3 regions of the Colwellia sp. 6_MG-2023 genome follow, and region 3 is predicted to be linked to each of the others. Evidence: predicted binding sites of a transcription regulator. Region 3 holds the regulator's gene; each other region holds the start of a gene.

Region 1 (3,293 bases), on a different contig from region 3:
TGATAATGGCTTTTTCATGCTCATTGAAGGCAGTCAAGTTGATTGGGCTGCTCATGGTAATGATATAAGCGATGCTATGGCTGAAATGGATGATTTAGCAAAAACAATTGAATATTTAGAGCACTTTGTTGAACATCACCCTGATACACTTGTGGTAATAACTGCCGATCATAGTACAGGTGGTTTTACTATTGCTGCCAATGGTAAATATGAATGGAATGCTGAAAATTTGCGCACAATGAAGCACTCTGTTAATTATATCGCTAAGCAATTAACAACCAATGAAATAAACGCAAAAATCACAACAGAATTATTTAATTTTGAATTATCTGAAGAAGAGCTGAGTTTACTTAATGATAGTAAAAATAACGCTACAATAGAAAAAACTGCGAATATGTATCAAAGTAAAACTACACCTGCAAGTGAATTAGCATTAATAAAAAGTGTTAAGAAGGTGATGGATATGCGTAGTAATAGTGGTTGGACTACTGGTGGTCATACGGCCATCGATGTACCTGTATTTTCTTTTGGACAACACAGTGAGTTATTTAAAGGTCTACAAGACAACACCGATATAGCGAAAAAAATATTTATGTTGTTAGGTAAGGATAACTCAAAGACTAACTAACAGATTTATTAAGTTAAATCATTGATGCTCGTTATAAACCTATAACGAGCATCAATCAATGCGACTTTACAATAATGTGCTTATGGCTAAAGTTTGGTATTAAAACGAGCAAAACCCTGCTCTAAATCAGCAATTAAATCATCGACATCTTCTAGACCAATATGCAAACGAATTAACGGAAACTCTGCCGTCCACTTAGTTGCACTTCGAATTGAATCAATACTCGTAATACCTAAAATAAGTGATTCGAACCCCCCCCATGAATAACCCATTTTAAAATGCGATAAGCCATCAAGAAATGCGGTAAGTGCTGCTCTATTGCCACAGTTTAAGGTAAAAGAAAATAAACCATTAGAGCCGGTGAAGTCACGTTTAAAAAACTCATGCCCTGGACAAGACTCAAAAGCAGGATGTAAAATAGTATCAACCTCTGGTCGCTCTTTTAACCAGCTAGCTACTGTTAACGCACTCTTTTCATGTTGCTTTAAACGTACACCAATCGTTCTAATACCACGTAACGCAAGATATAAATCATCTGGTGAGGTACATTGCCCCATTAAATAACTATTATCGCGTAATTGTGGCCAATATTTTTCTGTTGCTGTCGCGGTGCCTAACATAACGTCAGAGTGTCCAACAATATATTTAGTGGCTGCTTGTATACTAATATCAACACCGTAATCAAAGGGCTTAAAATTAATACCTGCGCCCCAAGTATTATCAAGCATTACAATACAATCATGTTGATGTGCTATTTTGGCAATGGTTGGTACATCTTGTACTTCCATCGTAATTGAACCCGGAGACTCTAAGAAAACAATACGTGTATTGGGCTTTATTAATGCTTCAATACCAGCACCAATAAGTGGGTCATAATAAGTTGTTTCTACACCCATTTTAGCTAAAATTTTATCGCAATAGTCACGTGTTGGCTCATAAGCACTATCAACCATTAAAATATGATCGCCACTTTCTACAAAAGAGATTATTGCATTGGTTATCGCTGCCGTACCTGATGGATAAAGTGCACAACCTGCACCACCTTCTAATTCAGTCATTGCATCACTAAAAGCAAACGCTGTTGTTGTGCCTCTTCTACCATATACCATGGTTTGATTATTACGATTCTTTAAAGCATCATTCATTTCAGCCACAGTTTCAAACACAACAGTTGAAGCCCGTGTAACGCTTGGATTAACTACACCATTTGTCCATTTTGCTTTGCGACCTGCAGTAACAATTTTAGTATCTTGTTTCATTTAAATCTGACCTTTAGGTTTAATTACTTCAAATAGCTATCTAGCCATCTAAACTTATTTGTATTTATACAGGGAAATGAAAGAAAATTCACCTGTTATCTGTTAAGTTTTAAAACTGATAACTAATAAGAGAGAACTGAAATAGATATCTAGAACAACTCATTAGGTTAATCGTTAATAATAAAATTATTGAGATAAGTTTTAGGTTACTGCTATTTTGTTAGGATTGATACAGAACAGCATCCACTTTATTACTTGCCTTTAATTTATTATTTTCTTCATTTAAAATAATATTATCTGCCATTAGCTCTTCTAATTGGCTTTGTAGCTGGATAACTTTACTCGTAGTCGCGATTTTTTCTTGTTTATACTGTTTTTCTCTTTCTAGCGATTCTGAAAGTTTTAGTTGAGCACTTTCAAGTGTTACCATTAGCTTTTTAATGTTCACGTCGTTGTCATGCTTGGCGCTATTACTATTTTGTAATAACGTAAATTCTTCACTATTGTCATCATCAGCTAAAATTTGTGTTAAATAATCAAACCCATAAATAATAAGTGTCAGCATTATCGTTAAAAATAAAACAACTATATATTGATTGGCACTAACAGAGTCAAGGGCAGATTGTAGCCTTACGTACAGCCCCCCATTAGTCATCACCAGTGAACTAATAAACTCATTATGCCAAACAAACCAAATGACAATATACGACATAAGAAAATGAAAAGACGGTTTTAAATTTAAGATGATTCTAAGAAACAATTTTGTTTTATCTGATAACATAAAATTCCCTTTTATATACTTAAGCTCAGCTTAATAAATGTTCATTAAATCATGCCAGTTTTAAAATGGACAAGCAACCAGCATGCACCTAAGTAACTTGCTTAGTAATAAAGAGCTTAAAATAATTGCAGTATAAAAAGACAGAGTACACAAGTGGTAAAATAAAAATAGCGGCTAAAATATCAAATCAGTATGAGATAACGAACAACAATCGATTAAAATAAATTAATTTGCTTACTAACAATCTCATCAAAAGATTTCCCGAGAAAAGGTAAAACATCATCGGCTATTGGCTTAATCTGTTTATCGATATAATGCTCATAATCTAAATTTCCTTTCGATAACTCTATTGGCATTACACCATTTAAGGTCATCACATATTCAATAATACTTCTTTTTCTATACTTAGGTGATTGACCTGAGTCTATTGAAGCTTTATTAGCAATTAAACATGCCTTAATATGAGGTGGCGTATTAACATAATCGTTAAGATCTCTTCTTATTTTTTTCATATAAACTAGATTATTATCATGCTTTCCAGCCCTTATCTCGCTCAATAGAGTACAAATGTACTCATCTATAGGTAAATCATCAAATACTCGTCTGAACAATTCTTGCTGGAACA
Region 2 (3,293 bases), on a different contig from region 3:
TTCTAATTAGCTTGTTAATTTCACTAAGCTTTATCTCGGAAGCCGCACTAGCAAAAGATTTAGACACCGATGTAAAAATACAACCCAAAGTAATTTTCTTTGATGTTAATGAAACATTATTAGATCTTGGTAATGTCGGTAAATCAGTGTCTAAAGCCTTGGGCGGACGAGATGAGCTTGTTCCTTACTGGTTTACCACAATGCTACACTATTCTTTGGTGGGTAATATGATTGGTGAATACAATAGCTTTGGTGAAATTGGCATCGCATCACTAGAAATGATTGCTAATCAAAAAAATATACCACTAACGAAAGAAGAAGCGCGTAAGGCAGTACTTACCCCTTTTAGAGATCTAGCCCCTCACCCTGATGTAGTTGAAGGCTTAAAAAGATTACGTGCAATGGGTTATACCATGATTACATTAACCAACTCATCTGATGCTGGTATTGCCGCTCAACTAAAAAATGCCAAGCTAGCAGAGTATTTTGACGGTTCATTAACAGTACAAAATTTAGAAACCTTTAAACCTGACTTAAAAGTTTATCAATGGGCGCAAGAGCAAATGAATGTTGCTCCTGAAGATGCCATGTTAATTGCTGCTCATGCATGGGATATAGCGGGTGCAGAAAAAGCAGGATGGCGCACAGGTTTTATTCTTCGCCCAGGTAAAGCGCTTTATCCGCTAGCAGGAAAGCCAGACCTTACAGGTAAAGATTTACTGGAAATAGTTGACCAATTAGAAGCGAATGCGGCAACTAAGTAATAGTAAATATTCATTCTGTAGATATTTATTGTTTGGTATTAATGTATTCAAACACTAAGCATAAAATATAAGACATAAAAAAGCGGTCAATATCAATTGAACCGCTTTTTTATTTAACTAAATCCGGGTGAAAATCACCGATACTTTAACTCTTGATCAGGTTATCAAGTTCCTTTCTTGCTAAGTACTTGTCCATGGTTGAGCGCAATAACTTGTATAGTAAAATTGAACCGTCAATTTCTTCTTTACGGTTCGTTAAACTTTCAATATTTAAACCGAGTGGTAAATCATACGGGACTAACGCATCTAATATTTGCTGTAAGCTATTACAACAAATGCGAATAGACTCATATAAAGGTTTTTCTGCATTAAGTATACGCAAGCTGGTTGCTTCAGGAACACGCACACCTAACCAGTCAATAAACTCTAATGTTTTTTTACTACCACAAGGTGAAAAGGTTAAAATAATACGTTGTGGTTTTAAGCCTTGCTGTTGGCATTCGATAGCATAGCGAGTCAACATATCAATAGTAGCTTGAGGGTCATAAATTGCTTGTGATATAAAGAAATTACAGCCTTGTTGATGCTTTTCAATTAAGCGTTGGTGTTCATTACCTTTTTTAGCATGGCGCTCAGCAATTGTTATCCCGCCAATAAAAAAATTATTCTGATTTTCTACCAGCGTTTGGTAAGCTTCACCAAGTGGTAAGCTAATTTTATTATTCTTTGATGGGCTACCCACCAGCACAACATCACGAACACCAAACTTTTCCCATGCTTCATCAGCCCAAGTATTAAATGCTGCAGTATCTGACTGCACTACACTTTTGTATGTAATAACCGGACGTTTTGATTTTTTGTTTAATAATGACGAATATAAACGTGGATCATGTGTACTTTTAAACGGAAAAGGACGAGGAACATTCGTTCTTGAATCTTCATCTTGAATGTCATAAATAATTAACCCATCAAAATCTATATCACTGACACGATCAAGTAATTTAGTCGCAATATCTTCTACTTGCTCAATAGGAGTGTCACTTTTTGGCGGTGTAGTGCCAATAAAGTAAACACCACGGGAATTATCGTTATACCTAATTCTTAATTCTGATTCATTTTCTAGCATAATTATTTCGCAAGTTATGAGTGAAAGCCGATTTTGATGATGAAGGCTTATTAATGAACAGCAGTATATCAGTAAACTTTATATTTTTAAATAGACGTTTAGCCGTCTAGAAGAAGGTGTAATATAATCTCATACCAGCATCAATACTAAAGAATATTGCCACATCTAATTTACTTAGCTTGCTAAGTAAATTGAACGCTGTATAATACTTAGCAAGCTAAGTATTATGAAAATTGTGAGAATTATTATGTCAAAGCCACTACCTAATAAACAAAATGTTAATAACCCAAGCCTAGGTTGGTTGCTAAGTAGAGTAACTCGTCTATGGCGCGGCGTTATATCTCAAGCAGTGAACCCCATGGAAATGACAGAAGCGAGATGGTCAGCGATGATGAATCTTAAAATGTTAGGAGAAGGGACTTCACAGCATATGTTAGCTACCGAATTAGGTATAGAAATGCCTTCTTTAACCCGTACGGTTAACCAACTCGTTAATTTAAACTTAGTCGAACGACGTCCTCATCCAAGCGATGGTAGATGCCATTGTTTATGGTTTACCCCCGCAGGCAGTGAATGCATAGAAATGTTAACCGGCAGTGTAAACATGGTTCGCGCAGAGCTTACTAAAGGAATATCTAACGATGAACTCAACGCACTATTTAAGGTACTTCGAAAACTAGAACAAAACGCTTCTATTATGCTTAACAAATATCATGTAGGTGAGAAATAGCCATGGCTCCAGATCAAATATTTAAACGTTGGGTGCATGTTGCGCTTGTCGTCTTTGCTATTTCCTTTGTCTATTTTTTATATGCCGATTTATGGATGCCGGTTAGTACACAATCTAGAGTATTGCACCCTGTGGCAAATATTTCAGCCAAAGTGAATGGCCAAGTAAATAAGGTCTACATCAACAATAATCAAAGCATACAACAAGGCCAACTACTGTTTAGTTTAGATAAAGAACCTTATAAAATTGCTGTTGATAAAGCAAAATTAGCCTTAGAAAGTGTTGCCCAAACTAACCATCAATTAGACGCTGCGATTATCGCTGCACAAGCGATGGTAAAAGTATCAGAAGCCAATGTTGACGAGCTCAAAATTGAAGTTGAGCGAGTAGAACGTTTAATTAAATCAAATATGGTTTCTCGTCAATTGTATGATAAAACTATGTCTAATTATCAGTCGGCACTGGCCCAAGTAGAAGCATCGAAAGCCGACGTATTAAAACTTAAAACTCAAAGAGGGGACGCTGGCAGTGACAACTTACTATTACGTCAAGCCAGAAATAACTTACAAAACGCTGAGCTACAATTAAGCTATACAGACGTACGTTCAGAAGTGTCAGGACGCATAACCAATTTACAATTACAGCCAGGAAAGTACGCTCAGGCTGGTACCCC
Region 3 (3,293 bases):
AAAATGTCATTAATATCTTCGATACCAACGGAAATTCTTACTAAAGAGTCGGTAATGCCAGCAGCTAGTCTTGCGCTTTCGGCCATACCGGCATGAGTCATTGTTGGCGGATGACAAATTAAACTTTCAACACCACCTAATGATTGCGCTAAAGTGAACAATTTGAGATTAGCGAATAATTTTTTCACCGACTCAACACCACCTTTAACATCAAAACTTAGCATAGCGCCAAAGCCTGCTTGCTGTTTCTTAGCAATTTCGTGTCCTGGATGATCTGTAAAGCCTGGATAATAAACTGACTCTATCGCAGGATGATTTTTTAGAAATTCAGCAACTTGCTCAGCATTTTCTTGATGCTGCTTTATGCGAATTGGTAAAGTTTTTAGGCCGCGTACAGCAAGAAAACTATCAAATGCACTGCCAGTAATACCAATACAATTTGCCCACCAAGCTAACTCATCACCTAAAGCCTGTTCTTTAGCCACTAAAACACCACCAACAACATCACTGTGCCCGTTGATATACTTAGTAGTAGAGTGAAAAACAATATCTGCACCCAATGTTAATGGTTGTTGTAAAGCAGGAGATAAAAAAGTGTTGTCGACAGCAACTAAAGCACCTACTTCGTGACTAGCCTTAGCTACTTCTTCAATATCAACTAAACGTAATAGTGGATTACTTGGGCTTTCAATTAGTACTAATTTAGGTTTTTGTGCTAATGCTTCTGTTAACGCCTGTTGGTTATTTTGATCAACAACAATTAACTTAAATTGACCACGTTTTGCTAAATGGGTAAATAGTCGAAAGCTTCCTCCGTAACAGTCATGAGGAATAACAACAAGATCATCAACAGATAGCAGCTGACAAATTAATAATACTGACGACATGCCAGTACTTGTCGCAATACCCACTTTACCTTGCTCTAATGTAGCGATAGCTCGAGCGAAGGTTGCTCGGGTTGGGTTACCAGTGCGAGAATAATCAAATTCACGTTTTTCATTAAAGCTTTTTAATGAATAAGTGCTAGATAAGTGAATAGGGGCAACAACAGCACCATGTTGTTTATCGGTATTAATACCCGCCTGCACTGCCGAAGTAGTAATGTTTTTAATTTTAGTATTCGACATTTTTATTCCTTATTTTCATTAACTAACACCATAAACTTATATACTCAATGTTTTGGATGTTTGGACGTCTATAACTCTAAACGTTTTGACTATTTAGGTCAAGAATTTTTAGACATCTAAACTTCTACTTGACTGGATTTCTGCAACCAGTAGAATTGCATGATTAAGAAGAAATAAGTATATGCTTCTATCTTTCAATTAAGCTTAATCAAGTTTTCATTAAGTGTTAATTAAATAATACCGTTAAATGCGTTTTTATAGTCATATAAAAATAATAATTAACCATTTACATTAATAGCTACAGAGGAATTTACATGGCTGAGTGGAATGACGAATATATTAATCCCTATGCCGAACATGGTAAAAAGAGTGAGCAAGTAAAAAAAATTACAGTCTCAATTCCTTTGCGTGTCTTAAAAGTATTAACTGATGAGCGAACTAGACGCCAAGTAAATAATTTACGCCATGCGACTAATAGCGAATTATTGTGCGAAGCATTCTTACATGCTTTTACTGGGCAGCCTCTACCTGATGATGAAGATCTCGCTAAAGATAATGAGGAAAAGTTACCCGCTAGTGTTCGTCGTATTTTAGAAGAAAAAGGAATTACCGACTTTAGTGCTTACGAAATAGATGATGACGAATCAATCTAAGTTCGATTGAGTAAATAACTAATCTAAAATAAAAAAAGTAGCAACCTCGATAGAGTTTGCTACTTTTTTTTGTGCTTCATTTTTTGTGCTTCATATAAGAGTAGCCAATATAGCTACAAAATTCGCAACAAGATAAGTTATCCGTGGTATGGCTTACTTAAACGATGCACCGACTCAATAAAGTGTCCTGCATGATCTGGATTCACATCAGGGTGAATACCATGGCCTAAGTTAAATACATGACCGGTACCGCCTTCACCAAAGCCTGCTAATATTTTAGATACTTCCTGTTCAATACGCGGTAATGGTGCATACAACATAGAAGGGTCCATATTGCCTTGTAAAGCAACTTTATCACCAACACGTGCTTTTGCTTTTTCTATATCAATAGTCCAATCAAGTCCTACCGCATCACAACCTGTCGCAGCGATATCTTCTAACCACATACCACCATTTTTAGTAAACAAAGTTACCGGCACTTGACGGCCATCATTATAACGCGTTAAACCGTCAACGATTTTATGCATATATTGTAATGAAAATTCTTTGTAATCACGTGGTGACAATACGCCACCCCATGTATCAAACACCATTACTGATTGTGCGCCAGCAGCAATTTGTGCATTCAAATATGAAATAACAGAGTCGGCTAACTTATCAAGCAATAAATGCAGTGTTTGTGGTTCAGAAAACATCATTTTTTTGATTTTAGTAAAAGCTTTTGAGCTACCACCTTCAATCATGTAAGTTGCCAACGTCCAAGGGCTGCCAGAAAAACCAATTAACGGCACGCTACCATTTAGTTCTTTTTTAATAGTACGAACGGCATTCATTACGTATTGTAATTCACCTTCAGGATCAGGTACGCCGATTTTTTCAACATCAGCTTTACAAGTAATAGGACGTTCAAACTTAGGTCCTTCGCCTGTTTCGAAATATAGGCCCAAACCCATGGCGTCAGGAATTGTTAATATGTCGCTGAATAAAATAGCTGCATCAAGTGGAAAGCGACGCAACGGCTGAATAGTAACTTCACAAGCTAAGTCAGCATCGCGACAAACTGACATAAAATCGCCAGCATCTTTACGTACTGCTCGGTATTCAGGTAAATAACGTCCTGCTTGTCTCATCATCCAAACAGGTGTGTAATCTACTGGCTGCTTTAAAAGCGCACGTAAATAATTATCATTTTTTAATTCAGTCACCAATAAACCCTCTAATTTATTCATTGTTTACTTACTTGAACTCCCCAAAATAGGAATAACAAGTAAATTATGCGCGTATTCTAGCACTCGTGGTATTTTGAATCTATGCGACAAATCAATTCATTTACGCTTAACATTCATCCCATGAAAAATATTTCAATTTAGTTACATTTCGCTAGACATTATTAATATGAATAACAATCAATCACTTAATCACTAAAAAGCATTAGTTATGCTTTATACGAAATTTATCGTCGAGTTTATGCTCTATTAAAGTTGTTGCAGTGATGAAAATGCTTTGCTATAAA

What was found. Region 3 encodes MetJ, which represses methionine synthesis genes. Its sites were predicted from a motif close to TAGACGTCTAGACGTCTA; they were not measured.
Region 1: a site for MetJ is predicted at 1,929-1,946, ahead of Q4503_RS05850 (cystathionine beta-lyase). Genes of this name have one in related genera too.
Region 2: a site for MetJ is predicted at 1,982-1,999, ahead of Q4503_RS00400 (methylenetetrahydrofolate reductase). Genes of this name have one in related genera too.

Annotation. Positions count from the first base shown of each region.
Region 1 covers NZ_JAUOPP010000006.1:113,478-116,770, reverse strand. Annotated here, with positions in the region: gene Q4503_RS05855 (alkaline phosphatase) at 1-628, shown strand, start outside; gene Q4503_RS05850 (cystathionine beta-lyase) at 715-1,887, opposite strand; gene Q4503_RS05845 (hypothetical protein) at 2,108-2,668, opposite strand; gene Q4503_RS05840 (DNA polymerase II) at 2,884-3,293, opposite strand, start outside.
Region 2 covers NZ_JAUOPP010000001.1:79,998-83,290, reverse strand. Annotated here, with positions in the region: gene Q4503_RS00405 (haloacid dehalogenase type II) at 1-764, shown strand, start outside; gene Q4503_RS00400 (methylenetetrahydrofolate reductase) at 910-1,890, opposite strand; gene Q4503_RS00395 (MarR family winged helix-turn-helix transcriptional regulator) at 2,138-2,620, shown strand; gene Q4503_RS00390 (HlyD family secretion protein) at 2,623-3,293, shown strand, end outside.
Region 3 covers NZ_JAUOPP010000014.1:104,388-107,680, forward strand. Annotated here, with positions in the region: gene metB (cystathionine gamma-synthase) at 1-1,127, opposite strand, end outside; gene metJ (met regulon transcriptional regulator MetJ) at 1,442-1,780, shown strand; gene hemE (uroporphyrinogen decarboxylase) at 1,918-2,985, opposite strand.